Regions from separate parts of the Nissabacter sp. SGAir0207 genome, predicted to be linked through region 2. Evidence: predicted binding sites of a transcription regulator. Region 2 holds the regulator's gene; each other region holds the start of a gene.
What was found. The regulator CRP, encoded in region 2, controls carbon source genes, mostly activating them, when cyclic AMP is high. The targets are predictions, from matches to a motif close to ATGTGANNNNNNTCACAT.
Positions count from the first base shown of each region.

Region 1: a site for CRP is predicted at 1,084-1,101, ahead of C1N62_RS20465 (YjcB family protein). Genes of this name have one in related genera too.
Region 3: a site for CRP is predicted at 8,923-8,940, ahead of C1N62_RS00160 (PTS mannitol transporter subunit IICBA). Genes of this name have one in related genera too.

Region 1 covers NZ_CP028037.1:266,295-276,162, reverse strand. The annotation lists gene C1N62_RS20470 (antibiotic biosynthesis monooxygenase) at 1-537, opposite strand, end outside; gene C1N62_RS20465 (YjcB family protein) at 712-987, opposite strand; gene C1N62_RS20460 (alpha/beta hydrolase) at 1,298-1,900, shown strand; gene C1N62_RS20455 (DUF86 domain-containing protein) at 1,940-2,311, opposite strand; gene C1N62_RS20450 (nucleotidyltransferase family protein) at 2,308-2,598, opposite strand; gene C1N62_RS20445 (cell division protein ZapB) at 3,087-4,148, shown strand; gene C1N62_RS20440 (SDR family oxidoreductase) at 4,397-5,245, shown strand; gene C1N62_RS20435 (OBAP family protein) at 5,260-6,114, opposite strand; gene C1N62_RS20430 (general stress protein) at 6,235-6,402, opposite strand; gene C1N62_RS20425 (BTB/POZ domain-containing protein) at 6,827-7,024, shown strand; gene C1N62_RS20420 (PhzF family phenazine biosynthesis protein) at 7,025-7,900, opposite strand; gene C1N62_RS20415 (phosphoketolase) at 7,967-9,868, opposite strand, start outside.
Region 2 covers NZ_CP028035.1:274,416-284,283, forward strand. The annotation lists gene C1N62_RS01170 (aminodeoxychorismate synthase component II) at 1-316, shown strand, start outside; gene C1N62_RS01175 (aspartate aminotransferase family protein) at 452-1,666, shown strand; gene C1N62_RS01180 (YccS/YhfK family putative transporter) at 1,675-3,792, opposite strand; gene crp (cAMP-activated global transcriptional regulator CRP) at 3,854-4,486, opposite strand; gene C1N62_RS01190 (OsmC family protein) at 4,816-5,223, shown strand; gene C1N62_RS01195 (phosphoribulokinase) at 5,253-6,122, opposite strand; gene C1N62_RS01200 (YheU family protein) at 6,243-6,482, opposite strand; gene C1N62_RS01205 (hydrolase) at 6,479-7,459, opposite strand; gene C1N62_RS01210 (ABC transporter ATP-binding protein) at 7,636-9,540, opposite strand; gene kefG (glutathione-regulated potassium-efflux system ancillary protein KefG) at 9,683-9,868, shown strand, end outside.
Region 3 covers NZ_CP028035.1:27,642-37,509, forward strand. The annotation lists gene C1N62_RS00125 (autotransporter outer membrane beta-barrel domain-containing protein) at 1-1,472, shown strand, start outside; gene C1N62_RS00130 (MFS transporter) at 1,661-2,989, opposite strand; gene glyQ (glycine--tRNA ligase subunit alpha) at 3,283-4,197, shown strand; gene glyS (glycine--tRNA ligase subunit beta) at 4,206-6,275, shown strand; gene C1N62_RS00145 (helix-turn-helix domain-containing protein) at 6,372-6,653, opposite strand; gene C1N62_RS00150 (DUF3053 domain-containing protein) at 6,967-7,683, shown strand; gene C1N62_RS00155 (DsbA family protein) at 7,795-8,598, shown strand; gene C1N62_RS00160 (PTS mannitol transporter subunit IICBA) at 9,079-9,868, shown strand, end outside.

The sequences.
Region 1 (9,868 bases), on a different contig from region 2:
CCTGAGCCAGCCGGCCAGCGCGCGGGTCAGCCACGGCATCCAGAAGAAGACCACCAGCCCGACCACCGTGGCGTCATTCAGCAAATGGCCCGCCAGCGTGCCGGTCAACGCTGGTGCCACCTGGTGCCAGAACATCGGTACCAGATTGGTGGAGGGGAAGATTACCGCCAGCGTCAGCAGATATTGTTTCCAGCGCGCTGGTCGGCGTACCCCATGCTGGGGCGGGGTGAACCAGAATTGGCTACCCGCGCGCACCTCGATCTGGTCGCCCTGCGCCAGCAGGGGCGAGATTTCGGCCAGTAGCCCTTTGCGCTCCTCAGAGGCCGTCCAGCGCGTCAGTTGTTCCAACGTATCAAAACGGATCAAGACGGTGTAAGTCTCCCCCTCCTCACCCGGCCGCAACACATTGACACCACGATGGCCGTCAAAGCTCTCCGCCACCGGCATGATGCGCGCTAGCCAGCGCTCATAGGCCGCCTGCTGGCCCGGCAGCAGCGTATGGGTAATGACCAGCGTAACAGGTTCACTCTTCACCATCGTGTTTTCCCCTTTTCCATGATCGACCATCGAAGACGGCATGCCTGACACCATCCTATGCGAGCCGAGAAAAAACGCGTAACGAGTAATTTTTAATGAATGGTTAAAATTATTTGGTGGAGAGGAGGGGCAGAGAAGAGAACGCCGCAGGCCAGAAGCGCTGCGGCGTGGGGATTAAGGCATTGGCCAGTTTTGCGGGGCCTGGCTCATGATTTCGACAAACAGATCCTTGGCATGGGCGCCATAGAGCGCCATATCCGCCGAGGTGATCCCCAGCAAGCCCATTACAAACCAGCAAGAGACGGCAATGCCGACGCTGCTGGAGAGGAGAGCCAGGCCGTGGCGGCTGGCCCTACGCAGGCTGATGTTGAGGGTGCTGGCAAAAAACATGATAACGGCGCTGAGAATTTCCCAGCGCGCCAGAACGACGCCGGTGGCGAGTGCACTCATGATGGTAGTCCTTGCAAAAACCGCGCTAGCCGTGTGCCGGCGTTATTAAGGTCGTCCGTTGCACAGCATGTAGCGCTTAAGTCAAATTACAGATAAGTGTGACAGCGGTCACATTGTAGCACACTGTTTAACCAGTGGATAAAAAATAAACTCTCCCAAAATCAACCAATAACCCTTGTTGTTATTAATAACGTTGAATCATCACATTTTTTGTTTAAATCATTTTCCTCGGTGATATTTTTATATGGAACAATAAACAGCCTGATAACCTGCTGGCAGGTGCCAGCCTAAAAAGAGAGAAGGAGCTGAAATGTCCCATTCACTGGTGATCTTTTTACACGGCGTTGGCAGCCGGGGCAGCGATTTGGCAATCCTGGCCTCATTCTGGCAGCGCATTCTGCCAGCCGCCCGCTTCGCCCTGCCGGACGCGCCTTTTCCTTTTGACGGCGGCGGCAACGGCTTCCAATGGTTCAGTATTAACGGCGTGACGCCCGAAAATCGTCCCGCCCGGCTGGCGGCGGCACGTGAGAGCTTTGATGCCGCTCTGTCCGCCATCGTCAGCCAGCATGGTTTTACCGATCGGCTGGATCGCGTGGCGCTGGTGGGGTTCTCACAGGGATCGATCATGGCGCTGGATGCGGTAGCCAGCGGTCGCTGGCCGGTTGCGGCGGTGGTGGCCTTCTCTGGCCGGCTGGCGTCACCGCCGCCCTTCACGCCGACCGATAGCCCGCTACTGTTGATTCACGGTACGGCGGATGCGGTCATTCCCTGGCAGGAGAGCGAACGCGCCAGCGAGGCGCTGAAGGCGGCAGGTATGGCGGTGCAAACCCACTTCCTGCCGGGTGTGGGCCATACCATCGATGAAGAGGGCGCAGCCCGCGCCGGGAAGTTCCTGGCGGAGGTGTTGGGTTAGGGTAGGGGGCCGGCCATTAACCGGGCTTATCGCGAGGCGTTAACTATCGTGGTTGCCAGTTTCTGCATCTGGCCTTATGTCATGAAGCTGGCTAAGCAGGTCTGGCAGGGCTGTCTGTACCGTGTCCCAAACCATGTCGAGATTGATGTCAAAATAGCCATGGGCAATGCGGTTGCGCATGCCACGCATATTACGCCAGGGCACGTGCGAATGGCGTTGGACAAAGGGCATGAAGCCGTCCATTACTTTGGTAGCGGCTTCACCAATAATGATCAGGCTCATTATGACCGCCTGCTGCGTGCGCTTATCTTCCAAAAAAGCGTCTTTGGTCATTCCCGTGATAAAATTACAGGCATCATTGGCTGCCTGTTCCATATGATCCAAATAATCAGGGAGGCGATGTTCATTCATACTGGACGTGCTTCCGCAAGAACCTGAGCACGGAAAGCCATTGGCAGATCAGCGGGTGTCAGTAAGTCGACATGAATGCCCAGCAATACTTCCAATTCATCTTGCAGGCCACCCAGATCAAACAGCGTCGCACCGGGCAATGTATCCACTAATAAATCAAGATCGCTGCCATCAGCATCTGTGCCATGTAGCACTGAGCCGAATATGCGTGGATTTGTTGCACGAAAACGGTGAGTTGCTTCACGCACCGCACTGCGTTTCAGATTAAGTACCGTTGAAGGACGCATGAGGCCTCCTTTATGGGCCGGAATATAGTGAAATAGTATGCAACGTTAAGGGGGGTTTCAAGATCCATTCCCCTAATAGTCAATTGTTGTGCTCCCCCTCCCAATGAGTAAACCCAGTGCAATGTCCCTGGACCCACCGCCGCCCCATCTACCCGCTTACGCTGGTGGGCACCAGCGGGTATAGCCAGTGGAAAATCATTCTGGTTCGCCGCTTGCCAGCATATTCTGGCCCATTGGCAGAAAATGGGCTGATTTATCTCACTGGCCTTTTTTAGTTTTCTCAACGAGGGAATGTGATGGCGGTCGGGAGCGAGGCGGCTATAGTCGTTTTAGTGACCCATCAATCCGGCTTAAGTGTCTGGATAATGTCTTTTAAGGAGGGCGTGTGTGTCCGTTAAACAGGGTAAACCATTGGGTTCGGCAAGAGGAGTTAATTTCTTTTTAACAGCGCCGGCCTCTTTATGGAATCAAACGAGAGGTGACAGGAAATGAAATTTAGAAGTAAACATATTTATTACGAATATATCGATTATTTACTGCGCATTGGCTATATCACGGAAGAGACGGCGCTGGAGTTGGTGCCGTTGATTAACAGTGACAAGATGGAGCTGGTCGATAATATGCTGGGGGATATTGAGGGTGGTTTTCATGGCCGCCAGAAAGATTACCTCCGCAGCACCTTCTATAAGGATCTGGAAAATGGTGAGCTGAGCAACCACGGTGGCGAGGGTGGCCAGTCCTACCTTTATGATCTGCTGTTACGTCAGCACAGCACTGAAAATCTCTCGCTCAACCAGACCGTCGAAACCCTGAAGACCAAACTCGGCCAGCGTGATGTTGAGCTGCAACAGAGCGTTGACCGCGAACTGCTGATGGAGAAGGCCGCTGCCCGCTTCAAAACCATGCAGGCGGAGAACGAGCGCCTCAGTCAGGAGAACTCGGCCCTGAAGAAAGAGAATAAAGAGCTGAAAGAGTTCTCCCAGCAGAAACGCATCGACGGGAAGATCCCTGGCTATGTGAAAGAGGTGAGTGCCAAGCTGGATCTGGATGACAAGGGGTTTTCGCAGCTGGCGACCCGTTGGTCGATCATTGGCTTTGTGGCGGCCTTTTTGGCAGTTATCGCCGCCTTCTTCACCTTTGCTGAAGGCTCGGTGTTATTGGCGAATGCGCAGGTCTATGACGAGATCGCACTGCTCTATGTCTTCTTCCGCGGCGTGCTCGGCGTCGGTCTGCTCTCCTGGCTGGCGAACGTCTGCTTCAGCACCTCGCGTAACTACACCCATGAGTCGATCCGGCGTAAGGATCGCCAGCACGCTCTCAACTTTGGCCGGCTGTTCTTGCAGATTTACGGGGCCAGCGCAGAGAAAGAGGAGATGCTGAATGTCTTCAAAGACTGGAACATGGCCGGCGACTCCTCCTTCTCCAAAGACGCGGCGGCCCCGCCCAGCGTGCTGGAGATGCTGGAGAGCCTCAACAAACTGAAAACGGGCCTGCTCAGCAAAGGCAAGAGTGTGGTGCCGCCAACGGGCGGCGATACGCCACCGCGTTGATGTTCCTATTTCCCCATCGCATTTCCCCGGTTTCCGGAATTGATTGCGTGGGCTGCCTCAGGCAGCCCTTTTTTTGTTCTGGAGAATTTTCAGGCCCGCCTTGCGCTTGCCCTCTCCCCGTATAGACTTTCAGTGGCGCGCCAGCCAATGGGCGTGTCGCTATTTTCCATCCTTTGGGTAAGCCCGGCGCGGCAATAATGCCACACCGCCAACGGGCGATATTTCTCCTTAAACGTGAGGGCAGTCTGATGAATAACGCAGGCGATGAAAAAACAGGGGCGGGACAGGCCGCAGGTGAAGAGAATAACATTCCAGAGCCAGTCTATATCGACCCGGAATATAAAGCGGCAGGAAAATTAAAGGGCAAGGTGGCGATGATTACCGGTGGCGACAGCGGCATTGGCCGGGCCGTCGCGATTGCGTTTGCCAAAGAGGGGGCTGACCTGGCGCTGCTCTACCTGAAACATGGTGATGATGCGGAAGCGACCCGCCAGGAAACGGAGAAGTGGGGTGCCAAAACCGTGCTGATTGCCGGTGATATTGGTGATGAGGCGTTCTGCCATCAGGCAGTGGCGCAGGTGCATGAGGCGTTCGGCCAGATTGATATCGTGGTGAACAATGCTGGCGAGCAGCACCCGCAGAAGGATTTTGATGACATTACCGCCGAGCAGTTGCAGCAGACCTTCCGCACCAACTTCTTCGGCATGTTCTACCTGACGCAGGCGGCGGTGCGGAAGATGAAAGAGGGCGCGGTGGTGATCAACACCTCGTCACTGACCGCCTACCACGGCAACGCTGAGCTGATTGACTACTCGGCCACCAAAGGGGCCATCACCGTATTTACCCGCTCACTGGCGCTAAACCTGGCACCCCGCGGCATCCGCGTCAATGGCGTCGCGCCCGGCCCAATCTGGACACCGCTGATCACCGGCTCCTTCGCCGGCGAGGATGTCGAGAAGTTTGGTACGGACTTGCCGTTCGGTGCAGGGCAACCGGCCGATCTGGCGCCCGCCTATGTCTATCTGGCAAGTGACGACTCACGTTACGTCTCCGGCCAGATGCTGCATGTGAATGGCGGGGCCATCGTCAACGGCTAACGCGACGGGAAGCCTCAGGGCTTCCCGCTGTTCTCCGTGGCCTGTGGCGGCACCTGTGTTTCGGCATGGCCGGTGAAACCGGTGGCGCCATGCTGGTGCTCGCCGCCACCTTCGACCCGCTGGAGCTGGATCACCTTGCCATGCTGCCAGGCATCGGCCAGTTTATCCGGCTCAGGTGCCTCCAGCGAAGCGCGATCCTGCTGGCGCTCCTTGGAGTCAATGCCAAAGCGCTGGTCACGATCCTTCAACAATTTCTGGTCAAGTTGCCCCTCGCCGGTAAAGCCCATCATCAGCGCCGGAATGCCATAGGGCAGTTCTTTGTCGCGGTCAGTGTGCCAGGTGTGCCAGGTCTTGCCGTAAGTGGTGACAATCTTGGACATCAACGCTTTCTCCGCCACCTCTGGCAGGCCGGGCGCAATCAGGCTGCCAGACTTCACCTCATAGCGATGGCTGTGCCACAGCACTTTCTCCTCCGGCGGCAGCTTCTCATAGAGGCGGGCGCTGATGATGTACTCCACCCCCATCAGCTTGGCGTCTTTGCCGTTGCCGTCATAAATCACTGCCTGCATCACATCATCATTGAGAATGGTGACGTAGTGGTGCGCCTCCATCTGGCCATTTTTATCGCCGTTATAGAAGTGGAAGCCATCCAGATAGGCGCTAATGGCGTCAATCGGCGCGCGATCCTGCAACACATTGGCACCGGTCTCCAGCACCTTGTCTTTGGTGGTCTTTTCGGCACCGGGGGCCTGGATCTGGGTGGGGCCACTCTCTTCGGCATAGGCTGGTGCACTACCGGCCAGCACGGCGCAGAGCAGTGCCAGACAACGGAGAGGAGAAAAACGGGGGGTGTGGACAGAGGGTGTCATAAATGCCTTCCTTCGCATAATGCCGTGTGCGGGTCATGCCGCACGCAATAAAAAGCCGACCGAAGCAAAATGCCTCAGCCGGCTTGCCAGTGAGGTGGTGCCGCAGTATAGGGGCATGGTCTAGTCAGCCTGATTGCGGTGCAGGCCACCTTTTCGTCCAGCTTCGGACGCACGGGCCGGGTCATTTTTAAAATTCCCGCCGCTGCGCTGTCCACCCTTTCTACCTGCTTCTGATGCTTTCTCTCTGTTTTCCGCAAAGTTTCCCGAACCTCCACGATGCTCGGCCATGACACCTCCTATCAGTGAGTGAGAACCAGGGAGCGGGCGAGTGGATGCTGTCATGGATACAGCAGAACCCAACAATATGCCCACCCCTTGAGCTTAGCCAATCACTTAATATTCACAAGCGGAGCGGTATGAAAAAAGCGCAGCTATTTTTTCTTACCGGGAGGGATGAATAATATTTTTTATCAAGGAGGGTATCGGTTCAAGGGGTTAGCGACAGGCAGGTTGTACCGGATTATTTCTCTGTACAACTCTGGTGATAAGAAAAATAACAGGACAATGAAAGGTCTGGTGCATTCAGAATCCTCTTAATAGTTATTTCCACTCAACCGTCCTGTACCAGTGACTATTATGAATAAATTGGCGCGCCCGCTTTCATGAACTATATATAGAGAGGATTAAATAATAACGTGAGCAGGAGCAGATGATGTTTAAGGCCCTAATCGGCATTTTCAACAGTCCAGACAGCTTTCTTACGATGATCTCCGGCCGCAATTTGGATGAGGATCTGGATGACAAGGGGCGCATTTTCATTGATGAGAATGGCACCGCCTTTGTTAATCCGCATAACGAGGAGGTGCAGCAGGATTTTGCGCGCCACATTGAAGTGATGCGCAAGATCTGACTACAGAGATAGCTGGCCGTCAATCAGGGTGTGGCACTGCCCACCCACCCAAGCGGCACCGTCGCGGAAGGTGATCTCAACTCGCCCATCCCGCTGTTTGCAGGTGCCCTGCCGCACCCGGTAACCGTGACGCAGTGCCTCATCCAAAGCGAAATCGTGGTGTTTTAGCCACTGCGCCAGACAGGCATTCGCGCTGCCGGTTACCGGATCTTCCACTAACGCACCCTGTTCAATGACCAGCGCCCGCAGCTCAACGTGGGCAGGCTGGTCATTTGGGTGGCGGCCAAAGAGCGTCACGCCGCTGGCCCCGCTCTGAGCGAGCACGTCCGCCAACGCCGAAGGATCAGCGTTCACGGCCAGGCAGGCTTCGGCGTTCGCCATATTGACCAGCAGCCATTTGATGCCCATCTCTACCACCTGTGGCGCGATGGTGGCCATCTGCCCACCGGGCAGGGCCGCGGCCAGTGCTGGCTTGATCTCCTCCGGTAGGTCACGGAACTGCGCTTCCGGCGAACGGAAGGCCAGCTGGTTGCCCTTGACCTCAATCTCCACCAACCCCACGCCGCACTCCTGCACCACCCGGCCATTTTTCGGCGCGATCACCCTTGCTTCGAGCAGCGCAAAGGCGGTGCCAAGGGTAGGGTGGCCAGCAAAGGGAAATTCGGTGTCGGGAGTAAAGATACGCACCCGGTAGTCTGCCGCCGCATCCGTCGGCGGCAGGACAAAGGTGGTCTCTGACAGGTTCGTCCAGCGGGCGATGGCGCGCATCTGCCCATCACTCAGCCCCTCCGCATCCATGATAACCGCCAGCGGATTGCCGCTCAGCGGCGCGGAGCCAAATACATCAACCTGTTTAAAACGCCGTGGGATTGCCATGCCTGATCCTTCCGATAGTGGAAAATCAACACATTAGCCTGTTTCTCCCCCCACGGCCAGCGCGGATCAGGTCACCTTGCGCCACTTCCACGCCTGCACGTCCGGCAGGTCAACGCCATGCTCGCGCACATAGTGGTAGTGCTCCTCCAGCTTGTCATTGAACAGTTTCAGCGCCTCGCCAGCCTGTGCCTCCAGCCCCGGCACCCGCTCAATGGCGGCAATCGCCAGGTGGTAGCGATCCATCTGGTTCAGCACCGTCATATCAAAGGGCGTGGTGGTGGTGCCCTCCTCCATAAAGCCGTGGACGTGGAACTGGTCATGGTTGGCGTGTTTATAGATCAGACGGTGAATCATATAGGGATAGCCGTGGTAGGCGAAAATCACCGGCTTATCGCGGGTAAAGAGATCCGCGAAGAAGGCGTCGCTGTGGCCATGAGGGTGCTGATCCTCCGATTGCAGCGCTAGCAGATCCACCACGTTTACCACCCGGATGCGCAGTTCGGGCAGGTGGGTGCGCAGCAGATCCACCGCTGCCAGCGTCTCCATGGTTGGTACGTCGCCGGCGCAGGCCATCACCACATCGGGTTCATCCCCCTGTTCCGAGCCAGCCCACTCCCAAATGCCCATGCCAGCCTCACAGTGGGCAATCGCCTCCTCCATGCTCAGCCACTGCGGCTCTGGCTGTTTGCCAGCGATGATCACATTGATGCGGTCGTAGGTCTTCAGGCAGTGGTCACCGACCCACAGCAGGGTATTGGCATCAGGCGGCAGGTAGACGCGCACCACGTCTGCCTTTTTGTTCGCTACCACATCGACAAAGCCGGGATCCTGATGGCTGTAGCCATTGTGATCCTGCCGCCAGACGTGGGAGGAGAGCAGATAGTTCAGCGAGGAGACCGGCTGACGCCACGGCAGGGTGCGCGCCACCTTCAGCCACTTGGCGTGCTGGTTGAACATGGAGTCAACGATGTGGATAAAGGCCTCATAGCAGGAGAACAGCCCGTGGCGGCCGGTCAGCAGGTAGCCCTCCAGCCAACCCTGACAGAGATGCTCGCTCAGCACCTCCATCACCCGGCCATCATTGGCGAGCTGCTCGTCGTAGGATTTGATCTCCTCCATCCACACCCGATTGGTCGCCTCGAATACGCTGCCCAACCGGTTGGAGGCGGTCTCATCCGGGCCGAAGAGGCGAAAATGTTTCTCCTCTTCATTCAGCCGGAAAACATCGCGCAGGTAGTCGCCGTAGATGGCGGTGGATTGCGCTGCCGTCGCGCCGCGCTCGCCAATCTCCACCGCATAGTCGCGGATGTCTGGCGTCTTCAGCGCCTTGCGCAACAGGCCACCATTGGCGAATGGCGTCGCGCCCATCCGTTTTTCGCCTTGCGGCGCCAACTGGCGTAGCTCCTCCTTCAGCCGCCCCTGCTCATCAAACAGCTCCTCCGGGCGGTAACTGCGCAGCCACTGCTCCAAAATGCGGAGGTGGCCCTCATCATCACGGCAGTTCGCTACTGGCACCTGGTGGGCACGCCAGAACCCCTCGGTCTTTTTGCCATCCACCTCTTTCGGCCCTGTCCAGCCCTTAGGGCTGCGGAAGATCACCAGCGGCCAGTGCGGCACGCCCTGTTCCGAGGTGCCATTGCGCGCCTGCTGTTGAATGTCACGGATGCGCGCCATCGCCTGTTCCAGCACGGCGGCGGTTTGCTGGTGCATGTCGGCTGGCTCATGTCCCTCAATAAACAGCGGATGGTAGCCGTAGCCCTTGAACAGCTGCGCCAAATCTTCATCGGTGCAGCGCGCCAGCAGGGTCGGGTTGGCAATCTTGTAGCCGTTGAGGTGCAAAATCGGCAGCACCGCGCCATCACGGGCCGGGTTGATGAACTTATTGGAGTGCCAGCTGGCCGCCAGCGGGCCAGTCTCCGCCTCGCCATCACCAATTACGCAGGCAGCGATCAGATCCGGGTTATCGAA
Region 2 (9,868 bases):
GAGCTTCGGCGCGCGCATTGTCCGCGCCCGGCAGGTGATGCATGGCAAGACCTCGCCCATCCGCCATGATGGCGAAGGGGTGTTCCAGTCGCTCAACCAGCCGTTGACCGTTACCCGCTACCACTCGCTGGTGATTGATCCACCGAGCCTGCCCGACTGCTTCCGCGTCACCGCCTGGACGGAGCGCGACGGCGCGCAGGATGAGATCATGGGCATCCGCCACCGCACGCTGCCGCTGGAGGGGGTGCAGTTCCACCCAGAGAGCATCCTGAGCGAACAGGGTTTGCAGCTGCTGGGCAACTTCCTCGCCCGCTGACGGCAACAATTTGCCGCCGCAGGCGATTTCCGGTTGCCTGTAAGTGATTTATTATGCATATTTCCTGATTATAATTTCATGGGCTGTGGCGGCATCGGGTCGTGGCGGCTGGTCTGATGGCAGAGGGAGAGCGGTATGACAGATAAATCAGCAGTGGGTCGTGACACGTTTGATCAGGTGATTTTGCCTGTTTATGCACCGGCACAGTTCATTCCGGTGAAGGGCAAGGGCAGCCGGGTCTGGGATCAGCAGGGCAAGGAGTATGTGGACTTCGCTGGCGGCATCGCGGTGACCGCGCTTGGCCACTGCCACCCGGCGCTGGTGGCGGCGCTGCACCAGCAGGGCGAAACGCTCTGGCACGTCAGCAACGTCTTCACCAATGAGCCGGCGCTGCGTCTGGCGCAGAAGCTGATTGACGCCACCTTCGCCGAGCGTGTCTTTTTCGCCAACTCCGGGGCAGAGGCTAACGAGGCCGCCTTCAAGCTGGCGCGCTACTACGCCTCCCACCGCCATAGCCCTTACAAGAGCAAAATCATCGCGTTCCACAATGCCTTCCACGGCCGCACGCTGTTTACCGTGTCGGTGGGCGGCCAGCCCAAGTACTCCGACGGCTTCGGCCCGAAACCGGCGGACATCGTCCATGTGCCTTACAACGATCTTGATGCGGTGAAAGCGGTCATTGACGACCACACTTGCGCCATCGTGGTGGAGCCGATTCAGGGCGAGGGCGGCGTGACACCCGCAGACGCTGCGTTCCTGCAAGGGTTGCGCGCGCTCTGTGACCAGCATCAGGCACTGCTGGTGTTTGATGAGGTGCAGAGTGGCATGGGCCGGAGCGGCCAGCTCTTCAGCTACATGCACTACGGCGTGACGCCGGACATCCTGACCACCGCCAAGGCGCTGGGGGGCGGTTTCCCGGTCAGCGCGATGCTGACCACCGAGGAGATCGCCTCGGCAATGACGGTCGGCACCCACGGCACCACCTACGGCGGCAACCCGCTGGCCTGCGCGGTGGCTGAGGCGGCATTGGATACCATCAACACCCCGCAGGTGTTGGCGGGCATTGAGGAGCGTCGCCAGCACTTCCTGAAGGCGCTGGAGGCGATCAACCAGAAGTATGCGATCTTCAAAGAGGTGCGCGGCATGGGGCTGTTGCTGGGCGCAGAGCTAAGCGAGCCGTACCAGAACAAGGCCCGCGATATACTGACGGCCGCGGCGGAGCAGGGGCTGATGATGCTCAACGCCGGGCCGAATGTGCTGCGTTTTGCGCCGTCGCTGGTGATCGAGTTTGATGACATCCATGAGGGCATGGCGCGGCTGGAGAAGGCCATCGCCACGCTGGCGGGTTAAATTCCCCTCTACTCTGAAGCCGCCTCCGGGCGGCTTTTTTGATCGCGCCTCACGCGGCGCGCCAGCCAGATGCCGTGGTGCGGGCGCTGTCGCCAGGCCAGGCTGGAGATGGTGTTCATCGCGCTGAGATGGGAGAGGATGCGGCGCAACGGGCGCTCCATCTCGGTCACTGGCATCTCCGGCGCGCTGTCCGGCGCACGGAACATCGGCCCTGACGAGGGGCTGCCGTCGGCCGGGCCGTCATACATCAGCCGCTGCTGGCAGCTCTGGAGCGCAATCTCACAGGTTTCCAAATACTCCTGCGCCAGCGCCGGGGTCAGCATGTAGTGATCGCGCGCCAGAATGGTCATCGCGTTCAGGTGCTCAACAATCGACTGGCTGTGCATCACCCAGAGCCGCATGTCAGTCAGGTAGTGGGAGTTGAAGCCCGGCTCCTGCATCGCCTGATTGAGGGCGGTGTAGAGGGTGTTGTGCGCCTGATTGGCCATGATGCGGGTATAGGCCAGCTTTGCCGGGTCTGGATCGGCGCTGAGCAGCAGGCGGATCGCCTCCTGATAGGCTTCCAGCGCCTGCCAGGCATTGTCGCGCAGCTTGCCACTCTGCCACTGCGGCCAGAGCCAGATGGTGCTGCCGAAGGCCAGCGCGCAGCCAATCAGCGTGTCTACCAGCCGTGGGATCAGGAAGTTGGCGCCATTTTGCGTCACCAGTTGCAGCGTATAGACCGCCGTGATGGTCAGCCCCACCATGCCCAGCCCGTAGTTATTGCGCAGCACCAGATAGGCGGCCAGCATGATTAACACCATCAGGCCCAGCATTGCGGCCTGCGGCAGTTGCAGGTGCAGTACACCGGCGGCCAGCACCAGCCCGGCTAACGTGCCGATGGCCCGGTGCTGGATGCGCACGCGGGTGGCGTTGTAGCCGTTCTGGATCACCAGCAGCGCGGTGAGCAGCACCCAATAGGGTTTCGGCAGGTCAAAGAACAGGCCAATCGAGCTGCCGAGCGCCAGCATCACGCCGACACGTGCGGCGTTGCGCAGTGACATCGAGCGCCAGGAGAGGTAGCGCTTCAGCGCTGGCCAGAAGGGCAGGCGGTTGCGGCTCTCCATCAGGTTGCGGCGATAGAGCGGCCGCTGGGTGTGCAGCAGGCGCGCGATGCGGCTGAAGTGGTAGTAGCAGAACTGGCCGACCGGATTATCAGGGTAGCGGTTGGCAATCTTCTCCAGCGCCGCCAGTTCGCCGCCCATCTCAAAGCGGGCGGAGCGGCGGTGGTAGAGCAGGTCATCGGCAATCATCCGCAGCCGCTTGGCGATCACCTCCGCATTGCGGCGGATAATTGCCTCTGCCTGGCTCTGCGCCACCAGTTTCTGCACCTCCTCTGGCTGGTGCAGGCTGACGGTAATGTGCTCCTGGAGATCGAGCGCTACCTGAAAGGCGCGGAACAGCCGCCGATAGTGCGGGTGGCGTTCGCCGGAGAGCATATGCAGTTGCTGGTAGACCTGCACAATCAAGTCCATCACCTTCTGCTGGCGTTTGAGCAGCGGGGGGAGGGCAGTGTCTGGATCCAGATGCTGGGTCAGCAGGCTGTACTTGGCCTCAACGTAGTCACCCAGTTCGCGGTAGAGCAGGCTGAGCGATTCACGCATCGGCTGCTCTTTCCACAGCCGGAACCAGCCCCAGGTAAACAGCCCATACCAGAGCGTGCCGAGCAGGAATAGCCCCGGCGCCTGCCAGAGCGGCGTGGTGCCAGCCATGCTGAGGGTAAAGATGGCCGCCACCAGCGTGCCGTTGAGCAGCCGGCCATGCAGCGGGCTGAGCTCGCCTGTCACGCCGAGCAGCAGCGCCAGCGCCAGCAAAATCAGCGGCAGCGGCCAGTGGGCGTAGAGCAAGAGCAGTTGCAGTATCAGGCTGCATCCGGCGAACAGCGTGCCGCCAATGGCCAGACGTTTTACATAGCGCCGATGGGGCGTGTCGAGACCGGCGATGTTGCAGCAGGCGGGCACCAGTGAGAAGAGCAAGCCGACCTGGAGCTGGCCGAACAGCAGCGCGATGGCCGCAGGCAGGCAGAGCACCAGCGTTTGCCGCAGGGCGTAGTTGACTTCAGGATGGTAAATAAGGCGGCGCCACATGTTCAATCAGGGAAGAACGGCGCAGTGCGGGGGGCCGCAGCTGCGCCGTGTTGATCCGGGATTAACGGGTGCCGTAGACGACAATCGTTTTGCCGTGGGCGGAGATCAGGTTCTGATCTTCCAGCATTTTCAGGATGCGGCCGACGGTTTCGCGGGAGCAACCCACGATTTGGCCAATCTCCTGGCGGGTAATCTTGATCTGCATACCATCGGGGTGGGTCATGGCATCAGGCTGTTTCGCCAGATTGAGCAGGGTCTGGGCGATACGGCCAGTCACATCCAGGAAGGCGAGGTTGCCCACCTTTTCGGAGGTAACTTGCAGGCGGCGCGCCATCTGGGAGGAGAGGCGCATCAGGATGTCCGGGTTGACCTGGATCAGCTGACGGAATTTCTTGTAGGAGATCTCCGCCACTTCACAAGCCGTTTTGGCGCGTACCCACGCGCTGCGCTCCTGGCCCTCTTCGAACAGGCCAAGCTCGCCGATGAAATCCCCTTGGTTGAGGTAGGAGAGGATCATCTCTTTGCCCTCTTCATCCTTGATCAGCACGGCGACCGAACCTTTCACGATGTAGTAGAGCGTTTCAGCCTTTTCACCCTGGTGAATCAGCGTACTTTTGGAAGGGTATTTATGAATATGGCAGTGAGACAGGAACCATTCGAGAGTAGGGTCTGTTTGCGGTTTGCCGAGAACCATTTGCTTTTATCCTCTGTTGTAATCGCTGCCCAAAATCACAGGGCTCAGAGTTCCCTGTACGGCGTTTTGAAAATACGCCTCTTTCAAGAGTATTAACTGTCTGATAATGCTGCAAGGCGGAGGCTGAAAAGTCGCCAAACGGCGGCCTCGTCGTTCCATTGAAAACCTGACCTTGCTCCATACAGAACATTTTGTTTCGGGTTTGTTTTATCACAGCCTGAACCGAGTGTCTTCTGTTGTCTCGCTTCAGCATGATGAAGATCGGCCCGATTGCCTGTTTGGCTGCGAGGGGTTAGGCTATTTTCAGAAAATAATCGGAGGGTGAGGCTATGCAGGCACGGGTAAAGTGGGTGGAAGGGCTGACGTTTCTGGGGGAGTCCGCGTCGGGTCACCAGATCTTGATGGATGGCAATGCCGGTGACAAGGCACCCAGCCCGATGGAGATGGTGCTGATGTCCGTGGGCGGCTGTAGCGCGATTGATGTGGTCTCCATCCTACAGAAGGCGCGGCAGGATGTGCGCGACTGTGAGGTGCGCCTGACCTCAGAGCGCCGCGACGAGGTGCCGCGCACCTTTACGCACATCAACCTGCACTTTGTGGTGAGCGGCAAGGGGCTGACGGAGAAGAGCGTGGAGCGCGCCGTCAACCTCTCGGCAGAGAAGTACTGCTCGGTGTCGCTGATGCTGGGCAAGGCCGCGTCAGTGACCCATAGCTTTGAGATTGTCAGCGTCGAGTGACGCCCAGGGGGGCGGCCCGCCGCCCCCGTTTACTTGATGATTTTCCCCTCCAGCAGCCGCTGCACCAGCGGTGCCATGATCAACTCCATCGCCAGCCCCATTTTGCCGCCCGGCACCACTAATGTATTGATATGGGAAATAAATGAGCCTTGCAGCATAGCTAGCAGATAGGGGAAATCGATCGCCCCCAGCCCGCGGAAATGGATCACCACCAGACTCTCATCCAGCGAGGGGATCGCCTTGGCGGCAAACGGGTTGGAGGTGTCCACCGTCGGCACGCGCTGGAAGTTGATATGGGTGCGGGAGAACTGCGGCGTGATGTAGTTGATGTAATCCTCCATCGACCGTACCACCGAGTCCATCACCGCCTCGCGCGAGTGGCCGCGCTCATTGGTGTCGCGGATCAGCTTCTGGATCCACTCCAGATTGACGATCGGCACCACGCCGACCAGCAGATCCACATGCCGCGCCACGTCGTGGTGCTCAGTCACTACCCCGCCATGCAGCCCCTCGTAGAACAGCACGTCGGTCTCCTCCGGCAGCGGGTGCCAGGGGGTGAAGGTGCCCGGCACCTGATTGTAGGGCACCGCCTCGTCATAGGTGTGCAGGTACTTGCGCGCCTGCCCGTTGCCCTCACGCCCATACTGGATGAAGGTCTGCTCCAGCAGGCCGAAGTCATTGGCCTCCGGGCCAAAGTAGCTGACGTGCCGGCCCAGGTCGCGCGCCTTGCGGATCGCCATGTCCATCTCTGGCCGGGTGTAGCGGTGGAAGCTGTCGCCCTCCACCTCGGCGGCGCGGATGTTCAGTTGCTGGAAGATTTTGCGGAACGCCAGGCTGGTGGTGGTGGTGCCGGCTCCGCTGGAGCCAGTGACGGCGATGACCGGGTGTTGGGCTGACATAGTTTCAAGACTCCGTGAGAGGTGATGCCTGCATACCGTGCAATCAGCATAATTAATTATAGAGTTACCATAATTATGCGAATGCGCCTAGGGGGCAGGCCCTCGGTCACTCAGCCTTGGTCACTCGGCCTGCTCGCCCCGATCGCCACGGAACTGGTTGCGCGGCATGATATTGACCGACTCATGCAGCTCCGACCATACCAGCACCACTTCACCACTTTTTAACTGGCGGCGTACATCTTCGACCTTCTGCTCCAGCGTCCGTTCATGTTCGCCGTAATCAGTGCCCTCGCGCAGGACAAACGCCTCAATCAGGTTGCTCAGGGTGTCGCTGTCGAGTTCTTTCCAGGGAATAATCATGCTTCAGGCTCCAGATAGGGGGACAGCCAGGCCGGGATACGGTGCTCCAGCCACATTTGCGGCCGCTTCAGGGTGCCGCTGACAAAACCGACATGGCCGCCATGCTCCGTCAACTGGTACTGGACGTTGGCAGGGAGCTGGCCGGCATCGGGGATCACCGCGTCGGTCATAAAGGGATCATCCTTGGCATGGATGATCAGCAAGGGGGTGGTGATGCGCGGCAGCAGCGGCATCGCGCTGCAACGGCGATAGTAGTCGAGCGCGTCGTCAAAACCGTGGGCGCGCGCGGTGATGGCGTCATCAAAGTCGCGTAGCCGCTTCAGGCCCTTTAGCTGCTGGAGGTTGACCGGCAGGGTATTCGGGTAGGCCTGAAGCTTGCGGGCGGCGTTGCGCTTGAGCTGCTCAAGCAAATAGCGTTGGTAAACGCGCGAGAAGCCCTGCTCCAGCCGCTGTGAGCAAGGCTCCAGCATCAGCGGTGCCGAAACCACCACCGCTGCGGCCAGCCGTGCGCGCTCGCCCTCCTCGCCCAGATAGCAGGCCAGCATATTGCCGCCGAGCGAGACGCCCACCGCCGCCGTCGGCGCCGGGCCGTGCTGCTCCTCCAGCCAGCGCAGGAAGAAGCGCGCATCCTCGGTTTCGCCGGAGTGGTAGATGCGTTGCAGGCGATTGGCCTCGCCGCTGCAGCCCCGGAAGTGCATCACCACGCCCAGCCAGCCGCGCTGCTGCCAGGCGTGGAGCAGGCCGTGGGCATAGGGGCTGTAGAAACTCCCCTCCAGCCCGTGGAACAGCACCACGCGCGGCTTGCCGACCGCCTGCTCGGGCGGCTCGCTCCAGGCCAGATCGACGAAATCGCCGTCCGGCAGTTCCAGCCGCTGCCAGTGCGGCTGGAGGAGCGCCTGCCGCCGGTAGAGGCGGGGCAGTAGCGTTTGCAGGTGCGGGTTACGCGCCCCGCGCATGGCCTGAAAAGTATCGTGCATGGCGGACATCGTTTTCTTCATGGGTCAGGATGGACAGTGGGGGTTATCACGCCGTCAGCGGCTGGGTGAAGATTATCATATCGCACAACGCCGGGGCGGGAAGTGCCCCGGCCAAAGGAACCGGATTTATTTCTCGCCATGCGCAACCGGGCGGGCCGGGGAGGCCCACCCGCACATCACTCGGCGCTGAACTGCTCAAGCTGCTCCTGGATCTCCAGCCACGCCATCTCGGCCTCTTCCAGCCCGGCCTTGGCCTGCGCCTGTTTTTGCAGGCAGGCGGTCAGGTCAGTCTTGCGGGCCGGATCGTAGAGCGCGGTGTCACCGAGCGTGGTTTCCGCTTCCGCCAACTGCGCGCTGTAGCTCTCCATCTGCTTCTCCAGTTGCTGCAACTTCTTGCGCAGTGGCTGAGTCTGGCTACGCAGTTCCGCCTCGCGCCGCTTCTGGTCTTTACGTGCCTGCGCGCTGTTGCTGCCCAACTCTTTGGCAGGTGCGTCCTGCTGGCTCTCCTGCTTTTGCAGGTCGCTCAGCCACTGCTGGTAATCCTCCAGATCGCCCTCGAAAGGCTCGACCTTGCCGTCGTGCACCAGATAGAGATCGTCCGTGGTGGAGCGCAACAGGTGACGGTCGTGCGAGACCACCACCAGCGCGCCCTCGAAGTCGATCAGCGCTTCGGTCAGCGCCTGACGCATGTCGAGATCCAGGTGGTTGGTCGGCTCATCGAGCAGCAGCAGGTTGGGGCGCTGCCAGACAATCAGTGCCAGCACCAGCCGCGCCTTTTCGCCGCCGGAGAAACGGGCGGTCTGCTCGGTCACTTTGTCGCCCTGGAAGCCAAAGCCGCCCAGATAGTCGCGCAGCTGTTGCTCCAGCTCGCGCGGCGCCAGCCGGCTCAGGTGCTGGAGCGGCGACTCGTCGGCGCGCAAAAACTCCAGCTGGTGCTGGGCGAAGTACCCCAGCTTGACGCCCTTCGCCAGACCAATCTCGCCCTGCTGCGGCGCGAGGGTGCCAGCCAGCAGCTTGATCAGCGTCGATTTGCCAGCGCCGTTGCGCCCCAGCAGGCCAATGCGCGAGCCGGGCACCAGATTCAGCTTGATGGCGTCGAGGATGGTGCGATCGCCATAGCCAGCGCTCACCTTCTCCATGCGCAGCAGCGGATCGGGCAGCGCCTCTGGCGCGCGGAAGCTGAAGTGGAACGGGTTATCGACGTGCGCCGGGGCGATCAGCTCCATCCGCTCGAGCATCTTGATGCGGCTCTGCGCCTGCTTGGCCTTGCTGGCCTTGGCACGGAAGCGATCGATATAGCTTTGCAGGTGGGCCACTTTCTCCTGTTGGCTCTGGTAGAGCGACTGCTGTTGCGCCAGTTTGGTGGCGCGCTGGCGCTCGAAGGAGGAGTAGTTGCCGGTGTACTCGTTCAGCGACTGCTGCTCAATGTGCAGGATTTTGTCGACGATCGGGTCGAGGAAGTCGCGATCGTGCGAGATCAGGATCAGCGTGCCGGGATAACCCTTCAACCACTTCTCCAGCCAGATCACCGCGTCCAGATCGAGGTGGTTAGTCGGCTCATCGAGCAGCAGCAGATCGGAGCGGCAGATCAGCGCCTGCGCCAGGTTAAGGCGCATCCGCCAGCCACCGGAGAAATCTTTCACCGGCTGCTGGAGCTGGCTCTGCGAGAAGCCAAGGCCGTGCAGCAAGCTGGAGGCGCGCGCCTGAATGGTCCAGGCCTGAATGGCGTCCAGCTTGCCGTGCACCAGCGCGATGGCGTTGCCGTCGTTGCGCGCGTCAGCGGCACGCAGATCGGTCTCCAACTGGCGGAACTCGCGGTCGCCGTCAATGACATACTCCAGCGCCGGCACATCCAGCGCTGGCGTCTCCTGGTTGACCCAGGCCAGCGCCCAGTTGCCGGGGAAATTGACGCTGCCAGCATCGGCGCTCATTTCACTTTTCAGCAACGAAAGCAGGGTAGATTTACCGCAGCCGTTCTTGCCCACCAGCCCAACTTTCTGGCCTGGGTTCACCGTCGCGGAGGTGTTATCCAGCAGGACTTGCGTACCGCGTCGTATTTGTAGCGAGGAGAAAACAATCATAAAGCGCCGTATGTTCAGAATATGTTAAATTGACGACAACTAAGATGGCCAAAACGTTAAGTCACCAGACGCCTGGCGTCCTTGAATCTTGCGGAGCATGGTAACGGAAAATCCGCACCCTGACGACGCTTTGGAGGGAATGATGTCGCCGCCGCCCAAGGTTTTGCTGTTGTATGCCCACCCTGAAGCCCAGGACTCGGTGGCCAACCGGAGGCTGCTCGCCTCTGCGGCCGGGTTGGAGCATGTCACCGTGCACGATCTCTACGCACACTATCCAGATTTCTTCATTGATATCCAATACGAGCAGCAGTTGCTGCGCGAGCATAGC
Region 3 (9,868 bases), 250 kb from region 2:
ACATCGGTTTGACGCCCGCCATTCTTGAGCTGGTGGTCACGGCGGCGCTGCCCGCCAGCGCCCTTCAGGCCGCCTTCTCGGTGCTCAATAGCCAAAGCACGGTGAATGCCGAGGGCCGGGTGGCGCTGGTACATCAGGCGCTGACCGCCGCCGCTGAGTCCACGGGCGCGCCGGATGCCCTTGCCCAGACCTTGTCGCAGGCGCTGATCGGCGCCTATGACCAGCTCTCCGCCGAGGCCTCGGCGCTCACCGATGCCTACAACCAGACCGAGGACGCGGCGCTGGCCGCCAGCGGCGGCAACATCGTGCGGGTGGACGTAGATGGCCTGCTCAATGAGGTGGTGGCTGACCCGGCGCTCTACGGTTTGACCAACACCGCCGGTATGGCCTGCCCGCCCGGCCTGACGTCGGCCCTGTGCACCGCCGACACCGCCGGTTTCAGTGATGCGCAGGCCTTCCTGTTCGCTGACCACCTGCACCCCAGCCCGCAGACCCACGCGCTGATCGCCGACTACATGCAGGCGGTGCTGGATGGCCCGGCGCAGGCGGTGGCGCTCAACCAAGCGACGCTGTCGATGGGGCGCAACGCGCGCGGCATCCTTGATAGCCGCTTCCAGCAGTTGCGCGCCAACCCCGGCGCGCAGGGCAGCCTTGGGCTGTTTGGCGGCTACATGGGGCAGCATATGGAGTACACCGCCAACACCACCGCCGGTGACGGCAACGCCACCTCGCACAATGCGGCGCTCGGCATGGATTACCAACTGACGGACAACTGGACGGTGGGCGCGCTGCTCTCTGGCGCGAACGATCGCCAGCACCCCTCCAGCCGTTACGACTACAAGGCGCGCGGCTGGCTGATCTCCGCCTATACGGCGGTGAACGTGCTGGAAAATGGCTGGATCAACGCCGATGTGCACTGGGCGAAGGTCAATTTCGATGACATCAACCGCAGTATGCGGCTCGGCCCGGCCACCCGTACCGAGCACGGCGAGACCGAGGGGGAGGAGGTGGGCGGCCGCCTGACCGCTGGCTGGGACATCCCGGTCGCGGAGTGGCTCTCCACCGGCCCGCTGGCGCAGTTCGCGTGGGACTACAGCAGCGTCGATGGCTACAGCGAGCGCAGCAGCCGCAGCACGGCGATGCGTTTCGACGACCAGACCTACCACTCGCAGATTGGCGCGCTGGGGTGGCGGCTGGACGCGCGCTTCGATCGGCTGAACCCCTATGCCGAGCTGAGCTACCAGCACCAGTTCGGCGATGATGTCTACCGCGCTGGCGGCGGCATCAAGTCCACCCAGACCCACTTCACCCGCACCAGCGCCACCCAGGACACCAATTGGGTGGATGTCACGGTCGGCGCCAACCTGCCGCTGACGGACAACATCGACGCCTTCGCCGCCGTCTCCCAGACCGGTGGCCTGAGCAGCGGCGAGCAGTTCATGTATAACCTCGGCGTCAGCGCCCGCTTCTGACGCCTCTGGCAAAAAAACAGGCCGCCCAGTGGGCGGCCTGTGTCACGGCGGCTATTTACCGTTTTTCTTGCCGAAGACCTTCATCAGGAACCCGATGAGCAGGCCAATGGCAACGCCAATCAGTATCCAGGCAGTGAATCCCATATCGTCTCTCCTGCGTTAACCTTGCGGCGAGTATACGGCATCCCTCAGGAGGCGGTCTCCTTTTCCCATGCCACGTTGGCGGCCTGCGCGCGCAGCGGCTTCTCCGGCTGGAGCAGCGTCATGCAGATCATGCTGCAAAAAGAGACCGCCGCCGTGGCAAGGAACATCGCGCCGTAGCCGTGGTGCTGCGCCAGCCAGCCGCTCAGGGTCGGTGCCATGATCGAAGCGAGGTTGGCGATCGCCAGCGTCATGCCGCTGTAGGCCCCCACCGACGCCTTGGGCGTCACGTCAATCACCACCGACCAGTAGACGTTGTTCACCAGCGCATTCAATGCGTTGCCGAGCGTCATCAGCGCGATGATCGCCGCCGGTGAGTGCATGAAGGGGATCAGCACAAAGCAGGTGGCGGTCAGCAGCAGAGTGACGGCGGCGAACAGGTTGCGCGCCAGCCGCAGGTTGCCGGTGCGGCGCAGCAGGCCATCGGCGATGCGGCCGCCGAGCAGCACGGTCAGGCAGGCGCCGCTCCACGGGATCATCGCCACATACCAGAGCGAGTGCAGGTCATAGTGGAAGGTGTCCTGAAGGTATTTCGGGCTCCAGGTCACCAGCACAAAGGTGACGTAGAGGAACGAGAAGTAGCCGAGCGCGTTGCACACCAGCGTGCGGTTGCTGAAGAAGCGCCACCACGGCAGGCGCGGCGTGGCGGGTGCGGCGGGCTGGTGGCCGCTGATGGCGGCCAGTTCGGCCGCGTTCACGTTCGGGTGCTGTTGCGGCGTGTCGGTGAAGACCCGGCCAAACAGCGCGATCGCCAGCAGCGAGAAGATCCCCAGCACGATGAACATGCTGCGCCAGTCATCGGTCAGCAGCAGCAGCCCCACCGCCAGCGGCGCGGTCAACAGCGAGCCGACCTGGGTGCTGAGCAGCCCGATGCCAAGCGAGAAACCGCGCTCGCGCGGCGGCGCCCAGTGGGCGATGGTCTTGTTCATCAGCGCGTAGGCTGGCCCCTCGGCAAAGCCGAACAGGATGCGCAGCGCCGCGAAGCCCATGATCGCCGAGCCGCCAAACAGCGCCATGCCGACCTCGCCAGCCCAGGCGGTGGCGATCTCCAGCAGTGACCAGAGCACGCCAGCCAGCAGCCACACCTTTTTGGTGCCAATGCGGTCAGCCAAAAAGCCGCCGCACAGCGAGCCAAACAGGTAGCCAAAGCCAAAGTAGCCGAGCACGGCTCCCAGTTGCGCCTTGTTGAAGTGGAACTCGTTGGCGATGTCGTTGGCGGCAAAGGAGAGCGCGCCACGGTCAACGTAGTTAATCAGGGCGATGAAAAACACCATCGCGAAGATGCGGTAGCGATAACGGCTGTCTTGGGTGGCCATAACCTTTCTCCTTCTGCGCAGGATTGCTAACAGGGAGCTAGCAAGGTTGGTGCCAGCTTTTTCAGGTGAAACTGGGGCAGGTTGCGCCGCACTGGTGCGAAAGGGCGCGGCCGCGGCCGTGGCGCGGGCAAAAACAGGGCAGGATGTTTAACAGACGCTCACAGGATGTCACAAAGCCGGCGAGCAAAGCGCCAGCGGCACGCTGGCGGCGGGATTGAGGCTGTATATCTTGCGGTCAACGGGTATACTGGCCCATTCCATCTAAATCCACTTGTATCGCGTGCGAATCCAACATGCAAAAGTTTGATACCAAGACCTTTCAGGGCCTGATCCTGACCCTTCAGGATTACTGGGCGCGCCAGGGCTGCACCATTGTCCAACCTCTGGACATGGAAGTCGGCGCCGGCACTTCCCATCCGATGACCAGTATGCGCGCCCTCGGCCCGGAGCCGATTGCCGCTGCCTATGTCCAGCCTTCGCGCCGCCCGACCGACGGCCGCTACGGCGAGAACCCGAACCGCCTCCAGCACTACTACCAGTTCCAGGTGATCATCAAGCCTTCGCCGGACAACATCCAGGAGCTGTACCTCGGTTCGCTGAAAGAGCTGGGCCTCGACCCGCTGGTGCATGACATCCGCTTCGTGGAAGACAACTGGGAGAACCCGACGCTCGGCGCCTGGGGCCTCGGCTGGGAAGTGTGGCTCAACGGCATGGAAGTGACGCAGTTCACCTACTTCCAGCAGGTGGGCGGCCTGGAGTGCAAACCGGTCACCGGTGAGATCACCTACGGCCTGGAGCGTCTGGCGATGTACATCCAGGGCGTGGACAGCGTCTACGATCTGGTCTGGTGCGACGGCCCGCTGGGCAAAACCACCTATGGCGACATCTTCCACCAGAATGAGGTGGAGCAGTCGACCTACAACTTCGAATACGCGGACGTGGATTTCCTCTTCACCTGCTTCGAGCAGTATGAGAAAGAGGCGCAGATGCTGCTGGCGCTGGAGAAGCCGCTGCCGCTGCCAGCCTATGAGCGCATCCTGAAAGCGGCCCACTGCTTCAACCTGCTGGATGCCCGCAAGGCGATCTCGGTAACGGAGCGCCAGCGCTACATCCTGCGCATCCGCACCCTGACCAAGTCGGTCGCCGAAGCCTATTACGCATCGCGTGAAGCGCTGGGCTTCCCGCTGTGCAAAAAGAACGAGAAGTGAGAGACGCCATGACTGACAAGACTTTCCTGGTGGAGATCGGCACGGAAGAGCTGCCGCCGAAGGCCCTGCGCTCGCTGGCCGAATCGTTCGCCGCCAACCTCACCGCCGAGCTGGACGCGGCTGGCCTGCAACATGGTGACGTGCAGTGGTTTGCCGCGCCGCGCCGTCTGGCGCTGAAAGTGCTGGCGCTGAGCGCCGCGCAGGCTGACCGTGAAATCGAGAAGCGCGGCCCCGCCATCTCGCAGGCGTTTGATGCCGAAGGCAAGCCGACCAAGGCCGCCGAAGGGTGGGCGCGCGGTTGTGGCATCACCGTGGAGCAGGCCGATCGCCTGACCACCGACAAGGGCGAGTGGCTGGTACACCGCGCGCAGCTGAAGGGCGAAAGCGCCGCCAGCCTGCTGCCGACCATGATCGCCAACGCCCTCGGCAAGCTGCCGATCCCGAAACTGATGCGCTGGGGCGACTCCGACGTGCAGTTCGTGCGCCCGGTGCACACCGTGACGCTGCTGCTGGGTGACGAGCTGGTGCCAGCCACCATTCTGGGCATCGACTCTGCCCGCACCCTGCGCGGCCACCGCTTCATGGGCGAGGCGGAGTTCACCATTGAGCACGCTGACCAGTATCCGGCCATCTTGCTGGAGCGCGGCAAAGTGATCGCCGACTATGAGTTGCGCAAAGCCACCATCAAGCGGGACGCCGAAGAGGCCGCGCGCCAGATTGGCGGCAAGGCTGATCTGAGCGACAGCCTGCTGGAAGAGGTCACCTCGCTGGTGGAGTGGCCGGTGGTGCTGACCGCCAAGTTCGAAGAGAAATTCCTGGCGGTGCCGGCAGAGGCGCTGGTCTACACCATGAAGGGCGACCAGAAGTACTTCCCGGTCTATGGCACCGACGGCAAGCTGCTGCCGAACTTCATCTTCGTCGCCAACATTGCGTCGAAAGATCCGCAGCAGATCATCTCCGGTAACGAGAAGGTGGTGCGCCCGCGTCTGGCGGATGCCGAATTCTTCTTCAACACCGACCGCAAGAAGCGTCTGGAAGATAACCTGCCGCGTCTGGAGACCGTGCTGTTCCAGAAGCAGCTCGGCACCCTGCGCGACAAAACCGATCGCATTCAGGCGCTGGCTGGCTGGGTAGCGGCACAGATTGGCGCGGACGTCGAACTGGCGAAACGCGCGGGCCTGCTCTCCAAGTGTGACCTGATGACCAACATGGTGTTCGAGTTTACTGACACCCAGGGTGTGATGGGGATGCACTACGCGCGCCACGACGGCGAGGCGGAAGAGGTGGCGGTGGCGCTGAACGAACAGTACCAGCCGCGCTTTGCCGGTGACGACCTGCCGGCCTCGCCGGTAGCCTGCGCACTGGCGATCGCTGACAAGATGGACACGCTGGCGGGCATCTTCGGCATCGGCCAGCACCCGAAAGGGGCCTCTGACCCGTTCGCCCTGCGCCGTGCCGCGCTCGGCGTGCTGCGCATCATTGTTGAGAAGAACCTCAACCTCGACCTGCAAACCCTGACGGAAGAGGCCGCGCGCCTCTACGGCGACAAGCTGACCAACCCGCAGGTAGTGGACGACGTGGTGGAGTTCATGCTGGGCCGCTTCCGCGCCTGGTATCAGGAAGAGGGCCACGCGGTGGACACCATTCAGGCGGTGCTGGCGCGCCGTCCGACCCGCCCGGCCGATTTCGACGCCCGTATGAAAGCAGTGTCGCACTTCCGCACGCTGGATGATGCCGCCTCGCTGGCCGCCGCCAACAAGCGCGTCTCCAACATTCTGGCGAAATCGACCGAGAGCCTGAATGAGCGCGTGCAGGCCGCGCTGCTGAAAGAGAACGAAGAGATCCAGCTGGCGACCTTCGTGACCGCGCTGAGCAGCAAGCTGCAACCCTACTTTGCCGAAGGCCGCTATCAGGAGGCGCTGAGCGAACTGGCGCAACTGCGCGAAGCGGTGGACAACTTCTTCGAAAAAGTGATGGTGAACGCCGACGATCAGGAAGTGCGCATCAACCGCCTGACGCTGCTGAGCAAGCTGCGCGAGCTGTTCCTGCAAGTTGCGGACATCTCCCTGCTGCAATAACCGCGTCCGTTCTCGCGTTAGCCCAAGAAAAAACCCGCCTCGGCGGGTTTTTTTATCAGGGGTGCCCCGAAGGGCAGGGCCATGCCGGCCGCGGGATCAACTATCCAGCAACTGGCGGCCAAGAAAGGGGTTAGCGTGCAGCAAACGCATCAATTTCTGGGCAGTATTGGAGGGACGGCAGCTGTTGGCCTCCCACTTTTTCACCTGGGCAACGCTGACGCCCATGCACTTCGCAAACTCTTCCACTTGCAGGCCAGCGCGCTCGCGCAGCTGTTTCGGTTCCGGCATCAGGCTCTCCTGATGGGCGACACATTTCCCGGCAGGCAGTGCTCCATACTCAAAACTATCAAGTAACTCATTGAACAATTCACGATCCATAGTGGCTCCCGAAATAGCTGTTACGACAAGATTCAACAACCGCATCCTTTGTGCTTAGCGAGTAAGCGCTATGACTATATGTCAGAATTTGGCTTAAGTGTGGATAAATTGCGCGCCTTTCGATGGGTTTTTGTCCTGAATCAGTAAAATCTCAAATTTATTGAGAAGTTATTATTCGTTTTTATGATGTTTGCGCCGTGCGCCCGCCCGCATGGCGTGAGTACCTTATCGTCGGCAGTTGATCTATCCTTAGGGCGAAAAACGTATCCGCGCAGTGGGCGGCATCAAGGCAAGTTAAGGGGAGCCAGGATAAATGGCGAAAGGGATCGGCAACGGAAAATGGGCACGCTGGCTGGCGCCAGTGTGGGTGGTGATGGTGGTGATGCAGCTCGCCGCTTGTGGCGATAGCGAGGGCGACCAGCGCAAGGCCTTTATTGAGTATTTGCAAAACACCGTGATGCGTAGCGGGCAGAATTTGCCGACGCTGAGCGAAGACCAGAAACAGAAGTTTGGCAACTACGCCAATGACTACCAAGTGCTGCTCACCTTCTCGCGCCAAATGAAGCAGGACGTCAGCAACAGCCTGGCCCCGGTGATCAACACGCTGGGCGACATCCGGGTGCCGCAGGACTACGTCCAGCAGCATGACGCGCTGGCGCAGGAGCTGGGGGCGCTGAACATGCTGGGCCAGCGGGTGCAGAGCGCACAGGCGCAGGCGGACACCGCCCACGCGGCGATGAAGCACCCGGAAGATCTGAAGGCGGTCTACAATCAGGCCTATGACAGCATCGTCACCCGTCCGGCCAATGGCCTGACGCCGGTTATCCCGGCGCTTGCAGGGTTCGCGCAGGAGGTGGTGCAGGTGGGGGATTACCTGATCCAACAGGGCAATCAGGCCACCTTCAACGGCAGCCAGGTGCAGTTCCCGACCCAGCAGCAGGTGACGCAGTACAACACCATGATGTCTGGTCTGGCGACCAAGCAACAGGTGCTGCAACGGGCGCAGAACGCGCTCAACGGCCAATATTAAGCCGACTGAGCTGCTTGGATTTGGCCCCCACGCATCGGCGTGGGGGTTTTTTATTCAGGCCGCGAGCCTGATGGCCCCGGCACCCACGTTTGCCGGGGCCACCCAATCATGATGAAGGACAACAAGATGAAAACCACCCTGATGGCGCTGGTCAGCGCCCTGATGATGACCCCGGCACTGGCCAGCGCGGCGGATGCGCCCGCCACCTTCACCCCGGCCCAGCAGGAGGCGATTGGCAAAATCGCCGCTGATTATCTGGTGCAGCACCCGGAAGTGCTGGTGCAGGCCAGCCAGAAGCTGGAGGCGCAACAGGCGGCGCAACAGCAGCAGGCTTCCCTCAACGCCGTGCTGCAAAACAGCGACGCGCTGCTGAATGACCCGGCCACCCCGAGCATTGGCCCGAAAACCGCCAAGGTGGCGCTGGTGGAGTTCTTCGATTACCAGTGCATCTACTGTAGCCACATGGCCCCGCTGGTTGAGCAGACGGTGAAAGCCAACCCGCAGGTGCGCTTCATCTTCAAAGAGTGGCCGATCTTCGGCCAGCGCTGGCAGCCCTCCATCACCGCGGCGGAAACCGGCATGGCGGTGTTCAAGGAGAAGGGCGCGCAAGCCTACTTCACCTACCATAACGCCATCTTCCACACCGGCCACAACGAGGGCAAACTGACGGAAGGGGACATTCAGGCCGCGGTGAAAGCCGCCGGGGCCAGCCAGCCGGATGAAGCGACCCGCAACCAGACCCACGAGGCGCTGTCGAAAGTGGACGATCTGGCACGCGAACTGGGCTTCAGCGGCACCCCGGCCTTTATCGTAATGCCGACCCAAGGGGCCACCGCGCAGAACACCACCTTCCTGCCGGGAGCGGTCTCCGCCGAATCGTTGCAGGCCGCCATCACCAAGGCGCAGGGCAAATAATCCCCCGCCGGCCCCATACGGGGCCGGCAAGCTTCCCCCTCCATTCATTCAGTAAGCTACTACTCACTTTCTGCTGGAATTCATCCCATTAACCTCTGGATTGGCTACAGTTTGAAGGGGCACGCCAAAGGGTCGCCCCAATGCAGAGTTAATGGAAAATAAATTGTGATTGTGATCTCATTTGCAGCAAAAAATGGCTGTTAACAAATGTGATACAACTCACGTTTTCCTGTTCAGGATGCCGTTTTTATCGGCAAAGTGGCCGTTTGGGCTGACCTTTTTGTGATCTGTGTCACGCTAAATTGCGGTTAATGCCGGGCTTTGGTGTGATCTGGATCACAGAAAGCGGGGGCGCTACGCGCGCAAAAAAGAGCGTGGTAGAGTCCGCCCTGCATACAGTAATAGTGACGGGTTGTGCTGCACCGTCTCAATGAATTCACGCGCTCTTATTGCCGGCGCGTATCAATAGGGGTGTGTTTTATGTTTTCACCAGATGTTAAGGTCAAGGTCCAAAATTTTGGCCGCTTTCTGAGCAACATGGTGATGCCCAATATCGGCGCATTTATCGCCTGGGGGATTATCACCGCACTGTTTATCCCAACCGGCTGGCTGCCGAACGAGACACTGGGCAAGCTGGTCGGCCCGATGATCACCTACCTGCTGCCGCTGCTGATTGGCTACACCGGCGGTAAGCTGGTGGGCGGCGAGCGTGGCGGCGTGGTGGGTGCCATCACCACTATGGGCGTGATTGTCGGCGCGGACATGCCGATGTTCCTCGGCTCGATGATTGCCGGCCCGCTGGGCGGCTGGGCGATCAAGCGCTTTGACCGTTGGGCAGACGGCAAGATCAAGAGCGGCTTCGAGATGTTGGTCAACAACTTCTCCGCTGGCATCATCGGTATGCTGCTGGCGATCCTCGCCTTCCTGGCCATCGGCCCGTTGGTTGAGGCGCTCTCCAAGCTGCTGGCCGCTGGCGTGCACATCATGGTGACCCATAGCCTGCTGCCGCTCACCTCCATCTTCGTGGAACCGGCGAAAATCCTGTTCCTGAACAACGCCATCAACCACGGCATCTTCTCGCCGCTGGGCATCCAGCAGGCGACCGAGGCGGGCAAGTCGATCTTCTTCCTGATCGAGGCCAACCCCGGCCCCGGCATGGGCGTGCTGATGGCCTACGTCTTCTTTGGCCGTGGCAATGCCAAGCAGTCTGCGGGCGGCGCGGCAATCATCCACTTCCTGGGCGGTATCCATGAGATCTACTTCCCGTATG